DNA from 2 places in the Caldalkalibacillus uzonensis genome. Region 2 is predicted to be linked to the other one. Evidence: predicted binding sites of a transcription regulator. Region 2 holds the regulator's gene; the other holds the start of a gene.
What was found. The regulator LexA, encoded in region 2, represses DNA repair genes until DNA is damaged. The targets are predictions, from matches to a motif close to CGAACATATGTTCG.
Positions count from the first base shown of each region.

Region 1: J2S00_RS15300 (YhjD family protein) is a predicted target of LexA. The motif match lies at 2,993-3,006, and genes of this name have one in related genera.

Region 1 covers NZ_JAUSUQ010000013.1:10,915-18,268, forward strand. Annotated here, with positions in the region: gene J2S00_RS15280 (S1C family serine protease) at 1-40, opposite strand, end outside; gene J2S00_RS15285 (hypothetical protein) at 56-523, opposite strand; gene J2S00_RS15290 (glycerophosphodiester phosphodiesterase family protein) at 643-1,368, shown strand; gene J2S00_RS15295 (CAP domain-containing protein) at 1,409-2,557, opposite strand; gene J2S00_RS15300 (YhjD family protein) at 2,554-2,931, opposite strand; gene J2S00_RS15305 (CBS domain-containing protein) at 3,084-3,542, opposite strand; gene J2S00_RS15310 (YugN family protein) at 3,694-4,077, shown strand; gene J2S00_RS15315 (Asp23/Gls24 family envelope stress response protein) at 4,199-4,576, opposite strand; gene J2S00_RS15320 (SDR family oxidoreductase) at 4,660-5,445, opposite strand; gene ytvI (sporulation integral membrane protein YtvI) at 5,583-6,662, shown strand; gene J2S00_RS15330 (ABC transporter permease) at 6,774-7,354, opposite strand, start outside.
Region 2 covers NZ_JAUSUQ010000001.1:146,906-154,259, reverse strand. Annotated here, with positions in the region: gene J2S00_RS00775 (DUF3307 domain-containing protein) at 1-103, shown strand, start outside; gene J2S00_RS00770 (hypothetical protein) at 221-457, shown strand; gene J2S00_RS00765 (D-alanyl-D-alanine carboxypeptidase) at 772-1,011, opposite strand; gene pdxK (pyridoxine/pyridoxal/pyridoxamine kinase) at 1,766-2,584, shown strand; gene J2S00_RS00755 (metal-dependent hydrolase) at 2,695-3,246, shown strand; gene J2S00_RS00750 (undecaprenyl-diphosphate phosphatase) at 3,314-4,144, shown strand; gene J2S00_RS00745 (GerMN domain-containing protein) at 4,334-4,972, opposite strand; gene J2S00_RS00740 (DUF896 domain-containing protein) at 4,997-5,233, opposite strand; gene lexA (transcriptional repressor LexA) at 5,447-6,076, shown strand; gene glnA (type I glutamate--ammonia ligase) at 6,127-7,354, opposite strand, start outside.

The DNA of each region.
Region 1 (7,354 bases), on a different contig from region 2:
GCTTTAGTTTACGATATAAATCGGCTATCCGGCTACTCATGTTGGCAACGACTCCTTATCGAATAGTCGGCCTTCCCGTTGTCCAGCCCCCATGATAATCAGGTCGTGTCACCCCGCTCTGAATGGGAGCACGAGGATAGGAATAATATTGGGACCGGTCAGTCCCTGGATGAGGACGGGGATAGGGATGGGTCACAGGGGCGTGAGTACCGGTTCCACCATGCAATTGCCTGAGCAGCACATTGACCTGCTCTACCACTTGATTGACCTCAGCCAGTTTATGTGCAAATTTGTTTAAATCTATCTGCCGGGCTAAGCGGGTAAGATGATTAAATAAAATGATATCCGGGGAGATCACACCAGTGTGGTTAATGGGAGAGCCTGCTTTTCTTTTCTTCGTTCGGTTACGCTGCCCCTGCTGCTCTTTTACTCTCGTGTGGTGCATAAGGCGTGCGTCCCGGTTTCCGCTTCTGTTTGACACATGCTGCCGGGCCGGGTTGACCCACTTCTTTTGGTTAGCCATGATGCGCACTCCTTACTGGTATATGCTTGTTAACTAGTATCATCTTATGGAACACCATGCAGATATGTTCCATAAACTACTCATGGGTGTAAACACATCATAGAGAGGAATCCGCATCCATGATCATTATCGCGCACAGAGGCTCATCCCAGCTTGCACCGGAAAATACATTACCTGCGATCAAACAAGCCGTAAGAGATCAGATTGAAGCCATTGAAATTGACGTGCAAATGACAAAAGACAGTCAGGTTATTGTCTTCCACGATGAATGGTTAGGCCGCACCACTAATGGGAGCGGATTTGTTTATGATACGCCGTATGCCGAGATTCGCCGATTGGATGCTGGGGAGTGGTTTCATCCTCGCTTCAAAGGAACCCATGTTCCTCTGCTTGAAGAGGTGCTGCACCTGCTACAAGATCAGCCGGTTACCCTTCATATTGAACTCAAAAATCACTTAATTGATTACCCGGGATTGGAACAAAGCGTGATTGACTTGGTCCAGCGTTACCAGATGGACAACAAGGTCATTTTGTCCTCTTTCAGAGTCGATAGTCTGGAAACTTGCCTCTACATGGCACCTCACATTCGGCGCGGACTGTTATGTTGGGGAACACTGCTGCCCTTTTTTACCACTGATGAATGGCGCCAGCTCGACCTATATTCCGTTCATCCCCATGTCTCGTTAGTGGGAGAAAATCTGCGCCCCCTTCAGCAAGAAGGGTATTACATTTTCCCCTATGTCGTTGAACGGAAATCCCAACTAGCGCTGTGCCAACAATATGAGGTGGATGGACTGTTTACCAACTGCCCCCGCCGCATTAAAAAGCTTCTCAAGCAAAACTGACTTCCAATCGATAAAAACCTCGGACGATTTATTCCGAGGGTTATTGTTTGACAAAATTTTGCGTATAGTATTTATCCACCACACCCACTCCCAAATGCGTAAAGGCCGGTTCAACAATATTTTGCCGGTGACCGGGACTATTTAGCCAGCCATGATGAACATCAGCGGCATCCACATAGTTCCAGGCAATGTTTTCTCCTGCTTTGGCAAAGGTGACGCCTCCACGCTGAAGACGTTCTCCCAGGTCCCCATAATGGGGAGAGTAGTGGTCGAAATAGTTATTTTCCAGCATGTCCTGGCTGTGTCTCCGTGCGACATCCGCCACGCCATCATGCCAATCAAAAGGAGTCAATTTGATCATGGTGCGGGTGACGTTAACCATATCAAAAATTTGCCGCTCATTGGCTTGGTCGACGGCCTGCCGTTCCTGTTCATTTAAGGGAGAAGGTTCAGGCAGTGAACCAACATATTTCAGGGTATAGGGCCGGTGCAACAGGAGGGTCTCCAAATCCATCAAGCGTATACCAGCAATGCTTTCCCCTCCATGAAGATCTATATACAGCTGTACAGCGAAATCGTCTTCCAGATAAAGAGGCCTCTCCCGTATGTCATCTTCCGAGAGCACAAACGAATAATAGCCCCATTGATACGTAAACGTATATTCTTCCTGTTCTGACCAAGCTCCTGCCCACTCTTCTCTCTCCTGCCCCACACGCCAGTCTTTCCATTGCCAGCCGGGGGCATTGGTATAAACGGTATTCACCTGGTTATCTTTTATTCCTATCTGCACATATGCTTCCCAATCATGATTATAAATCCACCACTCATAACCATAAGCACTGGGATCAATGCGCTCTGGGTTACCCCATTTTTCCCTGACTTCAGCCGCTGTCATCCCCAAGGCCACATACAGTCCGGGATCAGAGATTGAATAAAAACCTGCCTCCGCGGTATGTTTCTCCGTTGTTTCCTTATTCTGCACAGATTCAACGGGAAGTGTTTCTTCCCGTTCTTCTGCCGGTATGCGTTGGGGCACTGAAAGGTAATGGTCCACCATTACTGCCGGGAGTTCACGAACCTTATTCCACTTTATCTGCCAGCTGTCAGACCACGTCTCCCATCCTACCAGCCACAGATGAATCAAACTGCCAACAATCAGGCCCAGCACAATACCCCGCCACAGCTTCATCTCTCTCCTCCTCTCTCTCCAGTCAGGTAACAAAACAGCAGCTTTTCACACTCCCCCCGCAGCACATCATTGGTATAGCGATGCTGATACAAGTATCCCCGAAATTTAGTGGTGACCAGCCGGAACGTCCTTTCCTGCTGTTCGGAAATAATGCATCCGCCCAACTGAGTGATTTGACGGCGCAGTTGATGTATATCTTTTTCCACCTGCTGATGAATCCTCTCTAATATCCGGCAGTACAAACGAGATAATTTTAATCTGGAGTGGTGCAGTTCCTTCACTTCCAACGGAATTACTTTTAACAGAATTTGCAAAACGGTATATTGCTTTAACAACTCCGTAAATAATTGATATTCTTTAGAATTAGTGATCATACCGTCAAACTCCGCTTCTGTTATTATTTTTACCCTTTTTTTACGTTACAAACATTATATACGAACATATGTTCTTTTTTCAAGCAAAAAATGAGTCTGCCAGGCAGACTCAAGTGTGCATTGTGCTAAGGGCAGGAGATAAGGGGACAAATTTAAGATTCGTATGTGGGAGAGTGGGTATCGGTTTCGCCCCGTCTTTCGGAGATCTCACTCAGGGCAACTTCTGCTTCATCATCATAATTATCACGGACAGCCAAATCACCCAACGCCACAATCCCTACCAACTTATTGCCCTCCACAACAGGCAAGCGGCGAATTTGGTGTCGGGACATCAGTTCAGCTGCTTCATCTACTGTGGTGTCAGGACTACAACAAATCACATCGGCGGTCATGATTTCTGTCACTTGGGTGGAATTGGGTTTCCGTTCGGCTACTCCACGAATAACAATATCCCGGTCCGTTATGACCCCCAGCAGCTGGTCATTGGAAACAACTGGAATAACCCCTACATCCCATGTTTTCATTTTAACAGCTGCTTCATAGATATTGTCTTCAGGAATACAACAGTTGACCTGACGGGTCATGATATCACTTACCGTTTGTTGGGCCATGTTATAACCTCCTTTTTTTCCTGCTAAAATCGGTTCAATATTAACCTGTCCAAAGTGAAAAAAATCATACATGAAAAAATTAAGCATTTGCATCTTCAAGCCATTCATACTATGATAAATAAAGATGAGACGGGATAAAGGAGGAATCGTTATGATCATTATGGATACAGGATTGGAAGGCAAGGAAATTGCCATCCGGGACCTGGACGTAGCTATGGAACATGTCGGTTTTGTACGCTGGGCCTGGGATTATAAACGAGCCACCTATGATTATAAATATGTGGATAGCAAAGATGGAAAAACATACTATATCCGTGTTCCCGCTGAAGTGGTGGAAGGGATTATTGAGGACAGCGGCCATGCTATTGTAAAGATCGGTGAACCTTACATCGGGGTCCATACCTTTCCCCATGGTGTCGCCTATGATCATGATTTCCCCAAACATGCCTTAAACCGGGCCAAGGAAAAGCTGGCCGAATTAAACAAGCTGCTTAAAGTCAAGGAAGAGAAAGAAGAAGAACATACTGCTCATTAACATGCGTCTAATCAAAAATGACCTCCTGACAAGGAAGGTCATTTTTTGTCATGAACCAGGTTAATATTTTAATCCAAGTTTTTGAAAGTTAGACAGGCTCCTTATTGTTTGAGCATGTGCGTCAGCTTTCCTGGTTCTCTTGCTGTTCAGACGGCTTGGCGAAATCGACGCCTTCCACACGGACATTCACTTCGTTAACGTACAAACCGGTCATATTTTCTACCGCTTCTTTCACGTTACGCTGTACATTGCGGCACACATCATCAATTTTTTGGCCGTACTGGACGATCACTCTCAAATGGATGGCCGCTTCGTTATTGTTGATGTTTACTTGCACGCCTTTGTGGACCTGTTTACCACTCACCCGTCTGGCAAAGCCTTCCACAATGCCGCCAGACATGCTCGTGATCCCTTCTGTATCCAGTGTAGCTATACTGGCTATGACTGCCACAACATCATCCGCAATACGCACAACACCTTTGTCTTTTGTTTCTTCCATCTGCTTCACCCCTTTAGATACTCTATCATCAGTTTATGACCAATAAAACTTTTTTAACAGGCCAGCGAGTCATTTTTTATCATCTACAGGGCTTTAACCATTCCGCCGTCTACCATGTATGTGGAACCGGTTAAATAGGTGTTGGCCGGTGAGAGCAAGTAGGCAACCAGCTGTCCGAATTCATGGGGTTCACCATACCGCTTTAAGGGGATGTCCTGTAAGGATTCTTGCTGTACTTGTTCCAGTGTTTTACCTTCCCGTTCAGCTTTGGCTTGATCCAAGGCCTGGAGACGGTCGGTGGCAATGCGTCCCGGGCAGACCGTGTTAACCAGGATACCTTTTTCGGCCAATTCGATGGATAAGGTTTTCATCAATCCCTGTACCCCAGCCCGCATGGTGTTGGACAAAATCAGCCCAGGGATAGGAACTTTAACAGAAGAGGAGGCAATCGTAATGATCCGCCCACCACTCGTTTCCATCAAGGGCACACTGGCACGGACCAAGCGTACTACACTTAACAGGTTGGTTTCAAAGGCACGCTGCCAGTCATCGTCAGCAAAGGATAAAAACGAGCCGGCCGGAGGTCCTCCAGCATTACACACCAAGCCAAACAATTCAGTGGTTGCTTTCCTTACCTCTTGAAAAAGACGCTCCACATCTTCGGGCTGTGACACATCAGCCGGAATCGTGATCACCTTCTGCCCTGTTTGTTGTTCAATGTCACGGGCCGCATCAGCCAAGGCCTGCTCACTACGGCTGGAGATAATGACTCGTGCCCCTTCCTTGGCTAAAGCCAGGGCACTTGCTTTACCCAACCCTTTACTGGCGGCTGTCACCAACACTGCTTTGCCATTATAACCTAAATCCATCATGTTCCCTCCTTTTTATTTTTACCCTCTATCTTATTCGCCAAACCTGCCCAAAATCCTTGTTAAGGAACGAAATATTGCCCGAGAAGGACTAGAACTGTCCGGCATTAAGTACTATAATGAGGAGGAATGGACTTGTGTCCGCAGAAAGGAGAGCAGCATTGAAAGAGATCATTACACCCAAACGTATCATCATTGCATGTGTGCTCTTGATCAGTGGGTTTATTTTATATCGATACTTATCTGTGTTTATGCCCTTGATTCTGGCTTTTGTCACAGCGTTATTGCTGGAGCCGCTGGTGAAACTGGCCCAAAGGACGCTGTACTTAAAGCACCGGCTTGCAGCAGTCACCCTCGTGTTTATTTTGTTTGTCTGCTTTATTGGTTTAATGTTTTATCTGGGGATTACCAAGCTGGTCAACGAGGCCATGAAGTTTATCGACCGTTTGCCCTATTACATTATTGAGGTTACTTTCTTTGTGGAGAATGCCATTGAGCAATTTAACGAAACGATTGCTACCCTCCCCCAACCGCTGGTTGAAGAAATTGAGAGACAAAGTTTTGTGATTATCAGCAAGGCCAATCAGATCTCAGCCCAAGCCATTTCTGCCGCAGCAGGGTGGGTGCAAGCGATTCCCAATCTGATTGTTGTTATTTTGATCTACTTGATTGCCCTGTTTCTGATCAGCAAGGAGCTCCCCAGGTACATTGAGGCATTTTACACCATGTTCAAAGAGGAAAATGCCGAAAAAGTCCGGTATATGTTTCAACGCTTGTCCCGCGTGTTTACGGGCTTTTTTAAAGCTCAGTTTTTGGTGAGCATTATTATCTTTATTGTTTCATATGTCGGTTTGCTGTTAATCTCGCCCCGCAATGCTTTGTTGATGGCAGTGATCATTTGGATTATCGACTTTATCCCTATTATCGGCTCGATTGTCATTCTGGCACCGTGGGGCCTGTTTAATCTAATTACAGGAGATACTCATACAGGCATACAATTATTAATTTTGGCCATGGTTCTGTTAACGATCCGCCGCACAGTAGAACCCAAAGTGATGGGAGATCAAATCGGATTGCCTCCCTTGCCCACGTTGATCGGTATATACTTAGGGTTTTACTTTTTGGGCGTGATTGGCCTGATTGCCGGGCCATTACTGATTATCGCCTTTCTCTCTGCCAAGGAAGCAGGAATTATCCGTTTCAATTTCAAAATATGACCCAAAACAAAAGCCAGCTCTTCTCTAGCAGCTGCTTGATGACAGCACTGGAGGCAAGCTGGTTTTTTTCTCTGGGAGAACAATTCCTCCACCCTGCATACTATGATCTGGCTATTTCCGACTGGCCGGGAACGACACATATTTAAATCCACTCTTAGCCAGCCAGTATAAAATAAAACTACACACTAACAAAACGGGAGCTTCCATCCATTTCCATTCAGCACGATAGTCCCGTAAGTCTGCCGCCGAATAGCCCCACCAAGACAAGCCTATCACCACCAACACAGGCAAGGTTAACAGTTTAAAACTGATCAGCAGTCTGGCCCACCGCCGGTGCGTCAGCACAGCGATCAAAAAGGCAGTGCTATAAGTAAAGAGATACAAAGTATACAACCCCGGTGCCGAAAGCCATATTGCTGCACCCATCATCTGCCCCGCACCCAATATTACGAGCAGCACCAAGAAAGACAGATAAATTCCCGTTAAGCTCAAAACACCAAACCACCATTTGCTGCTCACCACTTGCCGCCTGGATATGGGCAAGGTCAACAGGAAATCCAGTGTGCGCTCCTTTTTTTCCTTAGTGACCAGCCTCTGTCCAAAGATAAAAATGGCCACTAAGTGAAAGGGGATGAGGACAGCCAGCCCCCCGTCAGTCAATATATGGAACTGTTCCTGCCAAAACGGCCAAG
Region 2 (7,354 bases):
TAAAACAAGTGATTATTACATTGTCGGCACTTTTGCCAGTTTTTCAATCGCCTTTTTGATTGGTTTCATCCTTGTTTCCGTAAGAAGTATGCTCTTAGGGTAGGGACTATGAGTAAGGGATTAGCACTTTCTTGAAAGTAAAGCTGAAGAGGAATTAAATATCTCTAAACAAAAAATCGAACGTAAAATTTCAGAGCTTAAACAAATTAAAAAGTTGAACATGGAAGAAGATAATACAGTAGTAAGATACTTGTTAGAACAGTTACCTGAATATCACAAAAGATTAGAAGATGAATTGAAAATTTATTATCATTTTATAGAAGACGTAATAAATAAATTAAAAAATATTGAGTTTGTACTTAATGTTCAACCTATTAATATTAATATCAAACCACTCCAGGATGAGATATCACGTATAAATCATGAAAAACTCTCGAAGATCCAAAAGAAAAAATAGACAAATTAAAAAAACAACAGATATTTCTTGAACATAAGAAGTTGGCTAGTAGAGTAAAGGATAAGATTATGAAATATTTAAAATCACTCAAGTGGCATGAAAAATGTAGGAACGCAAAACTCCCGCGTCAAGCTTTAACAAATAGGATAACATTATTATTCATTAGTTTACATAATATATATTATCGGACTCAACTGAAAAGCTTTAAGTGGCCTTTATTTGGGGTCACTTTTTCCAAATTAATATTAATATTTGTTTTTTGCATTCCTAACTTTTGCGTTCTATGCTATTGGTCCAATCTAACTTCAGTTTTTTTATTCTAAGCTAAATTCAGCTAGGCGCAATACGATTTGATCTTCAATTTGTTTCATTTCGGATGAGTCTCCTGTAAAGTTATTGATCATAATTATTGAGAAAATCAGCCAGTGATCATCTCGGGTTGTCACATATCCAGATAGAGATGATTTTGTTGTTAACGCCCCGGTTTTAACGTGTACTTTTACCAACTGCCAATTTCTTTTAATTTTTAATAAGATGTTAACTGAGCATAACAAGTTGGATCCTCCACACTCACTCTGGCTCTATAAGCAGGGGCACCAAGCGGAATCTCTCCTTAAACTTTAATCAAGTTTTTATCATGCTCGTCACACAACAGAAATAATCTGGCGTGTTTCTTGTTTTGATGTATGAGCAAAGTTCAATATGTTTACATCCGGATAGACATCTACAATCACTGTTCCCGCCTGATATTTTTCATCCGGAGCCAAAGTGAGGGCAGAAACCTGAGCACCGGCCCAACCTGTTTCATTACAGGTATAAGGGAAATATCACCGTAGTGGGAGAACAGAATTTCGCCTGTGCCCCCTTCCGTATAGTAACTGCGGCGATTACATACTTCAAATGTGTTTCATAAACGACCATTATCCTTTCCAACTTTTTGGTTTTGTATAGAGTATCTCCAGTTAAAAATTTGAGTATTAATATTTAATTTTCTCTTTCCTTTTTCCTATGCTTTTTGTATAATAAGAACAAACGTTCTGGAACATATATTCCTGGAACATACGTTTTGTTTAGTGAGGAGGAAATTCAATGATTGAATGGAAGGGTTGCTTAGTTTCTCACTCTGGTTGGTGGCGTTAACAATTCTCAGTTTCATTTTTAAGGGGGAGACGGTTTCCGAATAAAACATAAAATCCCCCTCCTCCCCGTCCATTCCTCTTCTCCATTACAAACAATGGTCGAAACACGGATAGTCCAATGTTAAAATAATAATGATGCTAGAGTTTGGATACTAAAGGAGATGAAAGTATGGACACGAAAGTGTATAAAGCCTTGACCATCGCTGGCTCAGATACGAGTGGAGGAGCAGGCATCCAAGCCGATCTTAAAGCTTTTCAGTCCCGCTACGTATACGGTTTGACAGCACTGACCACAATCGTGGCACAGGACCCTGACCGCAATTGGTTCCATGCTGTCTACCCTCTTCCCGCAGAAACAGTGCAAGCACAACTAAACACGGTGCTTTCCGGCATTGGTGTTGATGCTGTAAAAACAGGTATGCTGCCGACCTCTGAAATCATCGAACTGGTCGCTGAAACTATTGACCGTCATCAACTTGACCGTGTTGTTGTTGATCCAGTAATGGTATGTAAAGGGGCTGACGAACCTGTTAATCCTGACGCTGCTGCCAGTTTAAGGGACGTGCTTGTGCCAAAAGCAACCGTTGTTACGCCTAATTTGTTTGAGGCCGCACAGTTGAGCCAACGCCCTGCTATTAATTCCATCGATGATATGAAAGAGGCAGCAACAATCATTCATCAATTAGGCCCCCGTTACGTAGTCATCAAAGGCGGAAAATTAAAAAATGATAAGGCAGTTGATCTTTTGTATGATGGCCAGTCTTTTGAACTTTTGGAGTGGGACCGGGTGGATACGGCATATACTCACGGCGCCGGTTGTACATTTGCAGCCATCATTGCTGCTGAGCTGGCTAAAGGAGCTTCTGTTAAGGTAGCTGTGCATCAAGCCAAAAAATACATTACACTGGCTATCCGTCAAGGATTTAAGTTGAATCAATATGTTGGCTCTATTAACCATCTTGCTCTAAATAATTCCTCACATGCTTGAAGCATTGCACAACATGCCAAACTGTTCAATCCACCCATGACACGGTAGCGTCAGGGTGGAATATTTTTTGTTTTGTCCATCAAAGTAAGTGGGTTGAAAGGAGATTCAGCTTGGTTGCCTCAACACATGAATCATTTGGCCTGATGTGGGGCCTGCTGACTATTATGTTTATGCAATCATCGGGTACGCTCCCTTTTACTGATCCTTTAAGTTATGGTTTTTTTCTCATTTTAGTGCTCATAGGCAGCATTTTTCCCGATATTGATAAATTCCGCTCCCGGTTAGGACGCAAGTTGTGGTTTCTGTCTGCCTTCATCAGTGTATTGTTTAGCCACCGTGGGTTCACCCATTCCCTGCTTTTTATTGTTATCATGGGAGTTAGCAGTTTGTGGGTTACACAGGCTTTAGATGTCCATCCTGTTTATGCGCTGGGTTGGACCCTTGGCGTTGCCTGCCATGTGGCAGGAGATTTTATGACCAAGGGAGGGGTGGCTTTATTATATCCTTATAAAAAACGATTTGCCTTTCCCCTCTCCATTCGAACCGGCAGCTTAACTGAACGGGGAATACTCTTTGTTCTTGTTATGATCAATCTCTACTTGTTTTTGTTACTGTTAACAAATATAAAACTGCCTGTCATAAATCTGTTTGTCGTTCCATAGAGTTGTGATAAAATGTGTTTTGTGTGACTAGTTTTGGTTAATTATGTTGGAAGGGAGACTCTTCTACATGTCATTACTTGAAGCGCTCATTTTAGGAATCGTTCAAGGCATTACAGAGTTTTTGCCCATCTCAAGTACGGCTCATATTGTCATTACTTCTTTGCTGCTAGATTTGCCGTTCCCAGGTCTGGTTATGGAGATCTTCTTACACTTGGCATCTGTGCTGGCTGTCATTATTTATTTCCGCCGCGATTTAGCCCAAATCATTACAGGATTTTTTGCTTTCATACGTTACCGTTCTCCTCATGATAAAGTTTCGTTTATATTCAGTATCTATATTATTATCGCCACGATGATCACTGGAGTGTTAGGTGTGATTCTGACCGATTTTATCGCAGAATCTCTAAAAACCCCCCCTGTTATTGCCATTTCATTAGTTGTGACAGGAAGTTTGCTTATTTTTATAGAACGTTTTCATCGCTACGGTAATAAAAATGAAGAAACAATGGGCTTAAAAGATACCTTTGTAGTTGCCTTGGGCCAAACGCTAGCCGTCATCCCTGGCATCTCCCGTTCAGGTGCCACTTTGGTTGCTGCCTTATGGACAGGATTAAACAGGGAAACAGCTGTACGCTTTTCGTTTTTGCTGGCTATTCCCGTTATTTTAGGCTCAACTGTATTACTGGTGAAAGACTTCGAACCGGGATTGGTTAATGAAATTGGTATTATCCCGTTGGTCATTGCTTTTATTGCTTCCTTTATCTTCTCCATCATCGGGATCATTTGGTTAATTGATTTCTTGAAAAAAAGCCGTCTGATTTACTTTGCCATCTATTGTTATATCCTGGCTGCCTTTGTTTACTTCTACCTTGATCGTTCACTGATTATTGATTTATAACTATGGTTAAAGAATACCCGACCGGCGGGCCGGACGTATACTTTACCTACGTGCGTAGGTCATCGTTTCCATACAATGATAACAATATAATTAGCCCAAAGAAAAAGCTGACTCTTTGTTGCGGAGCCAGCTTTTATTTCAAGCAAAAACATTTTTCGTCTAAGTCAGTATCCGGTGTTTTTGAATAACTTACTGGGTAGAATAGACTTCAGTATCTACCGAAATAGGTTCTTCAATACTGATATGACCAGCCAGTGTTTCTTGTTTTTCTCCATCAACCAATAATTGAATCTGTTCAATACCGTCGACTTGGGCGAATGTCTGCAACAGTGTTTGGATCGCAAATCCTTCTGCACTTGAACCAAAATAAACACCTTCATGCATGGATACATCGATAACTAAGGTCGAACCTTCCAATCTCATATCATTCAGACTAAAATTTTCCCACAGGGCAATGGCCTTATCTGTCTGTGGATGTTGTAAATGATCCCAAACGGCGCGCATTTTCCCCTCTTCGTCTTCAAACATCACTTCATGTTGCTCTTCGACTAATTCTAACAAGTCTTCATCCGTATAGTAAAAAGTCATGGTCACAATTTCACCCTGTTGTTCGTTATTGCCGTTCTCGGCTTCATCCTGTTCTTCTGTACCAGCTTCCTCTTCACTTGATTCGTTTGCTACAGTTTCTTCTTCTGTTTCCTGGCCCGTTTCTTCTGCATCTCCTGCTCCCGTTTGCGTATCGATTGTTCCCTGGCCACAGGCAGCCAAGACCAGTACCATCATACAAGCGGTGAAAAAGAGCAACTTCCGTCTGCTTTCTCTATTCATTTTGTCTGTTGCCACTCCTTTGATTTAATGTTGTTTTTTATATCTCTGTTGTTCTTTTTTCAACTTATCTGGTGTTACATCTCTTCCTGTTGGGTCAATCACTTTTAAACCCATTAAATTACTTTTGAATGAAGAACGGAAGGACTGGATATATTCTTGGCGCAGCTGAGCTTGCTCTTCCTTCTCCTCTGCTGTTAGCCCTTTTTGCTTTGCTTTTTGTGCCAACTGGTTAATCCGGTCTAGTTTTGCCTTGGATAGCATATCGATCCCCTTTGCTTAAGAATGTCCATATTATTACAGTAATACTTTTAAATGATTTCGTCAATCGATAATCCACATCACTCGAACTTACGTTTGTATTCGTCCCTTACATTTGATATAATATCTCATAAGTATACATAGTTAAAACTTACCATCTTCATTCGTCCAGTTTTCTTGTGTGCATTTTATTTCTTGGTATTGAGGTGAAAATTGATGTCCACATTATCCAAACGCCAAAAGCTGATCCTGGATTTTATTAAAAAGGAAGTGCGGGAAAAAGGGTATCCTCCATCAGTCCGTGAAATCGGTGAAGCAGTAGGATTGGCTTCCAGCTCTACTGTCCATGGTCACTTGTCCCGGCTCGAGAAAAAGGGATATATACGCCGTAATCCCACCAAACCCAGAGCCATTGAAGTTTTGGACGATGACATGCGCACCCAGCCTCAACCCGAATCGATTAGCACCACTTATGTGCCGGTGATCGGGAAAGTCACAGCGGGACAACCCATCACAGCAGTGGAAAATATTGAAGAATATTTTCCACTGCCAGATAAATTTGCCACTGACCCCAGTGAGTTGTTTATGCTCGTTGTCCAGGGTGACAGTATGATTGAAGCGGGTATCTATGACCGGGACTATGTCATTGTCCGCAAACAAAATTATGCTGACAACGGCGATATTGTCGTGGCTATGACTGAGGAAGATGAGGCTACTGTAAAACGGTTTTTCAAAGAGAAAAATGTGATCCGCCTACAGCCGGAAAACGCTGCACTGGAGCCCATCATCCTTAAAGACGTGACCATCTTGGGTAAAGTAATCGGGGTTTTTCGCCATATTCACTAAATAAACCGCAAAACGATGAGGGGAACAGCACTGGCTGTTCCCCTTCATTGTTAATATTGGGTCATGTATTGATCTCTTTCCCAAGGATGGACTTGAGTTCTGAACATATCCCATTCGATTTCTTTGGCCTCAACAAAGTGTGTAAAAGCATGTTCACCCAATGCATTGACGATCACTTCATCTTGTTTCAGCTCATCAATCGCTTCTTTTAATGTGGATGGTAAGCTTTCAATACCCGCTTCAGCACGATCTTGTTCATTCATGACATAAATATTACGGTCTGTGGCCTCTGGTAAAGGCAGCTTGTTCTTGATACCGTCCAAACCAGCGGCAAGCATGGCCGCCAGCGCTAAGTACGGATTGGCAGCAGGGTCAGGATTACGCAATTCCACACGGGTGCTCAATCCGCGTGAAGCAGGAATACGAATCAACGGGCTGCGGTTTTTGGCAGACCAGGCAATGTAGCACGGCGCCTCATAGCCAGGAACCAAACGTTTATATGAGTTGACAGTCGGATTGGTAATGGCAGCGAATGCTTTGGCGTGTTTTAAGAGCCCAGCCAAAAAATGCTTTGCAGTTTCACTTAAACCCAATGGATCGTTTTCGTCATAAAAGGCATTCTCATTGCCGCGGAATAAGGACAGATGGCAGTGCATGCCAGACCCGTTAATACCATAGATGGGTTTGGGCATAAAAGTGGCGTGCAAACCGTGTTTCCTGGCGATTGTTTTAACCACTAATTTAAAAGTTTGGATGTAATCTGCAGCTGTCACAGCATCAGCATATTTAAAGTCAATTTCGTGCTGGCCTGGCGCCACTTCGTGGTGAGAAGCTTCTATTTCAAAGCCCATTTTTTCCAGGGTCAATACAATATCCCGGCGGCAGTTTTCACCCAGATCAAGGGGTGCCAAGTCAAAGTAGCCACCGTCATCATTGACGTCCAATGTAGGTTCTAAATTTTCATTGGTCTTAAACAGGAAGAATTCCGGCTCAGGACCAACATTCATCGTTGAAAAGCCCATATCCTGAGCTTGTTTAAGCACCCGTTTCAATACGCCGCGCGGATCTCCGGCAAAAGGTGTACCGTCCGGATTATAAACATCACAAATCAAACGGGCCACCTTACCTTCATCCGTAATCCAGGGGAAGATCATCCAGGTATCCAGTTCAGGATACAGATACATGTCCGATTCTTCAATACGGACAAATCCTTCAATGGATGAACCATCAAACATCATTTTGTTGTCCAGTGCTTTAGGCAGCTGGCTGACGGGAATC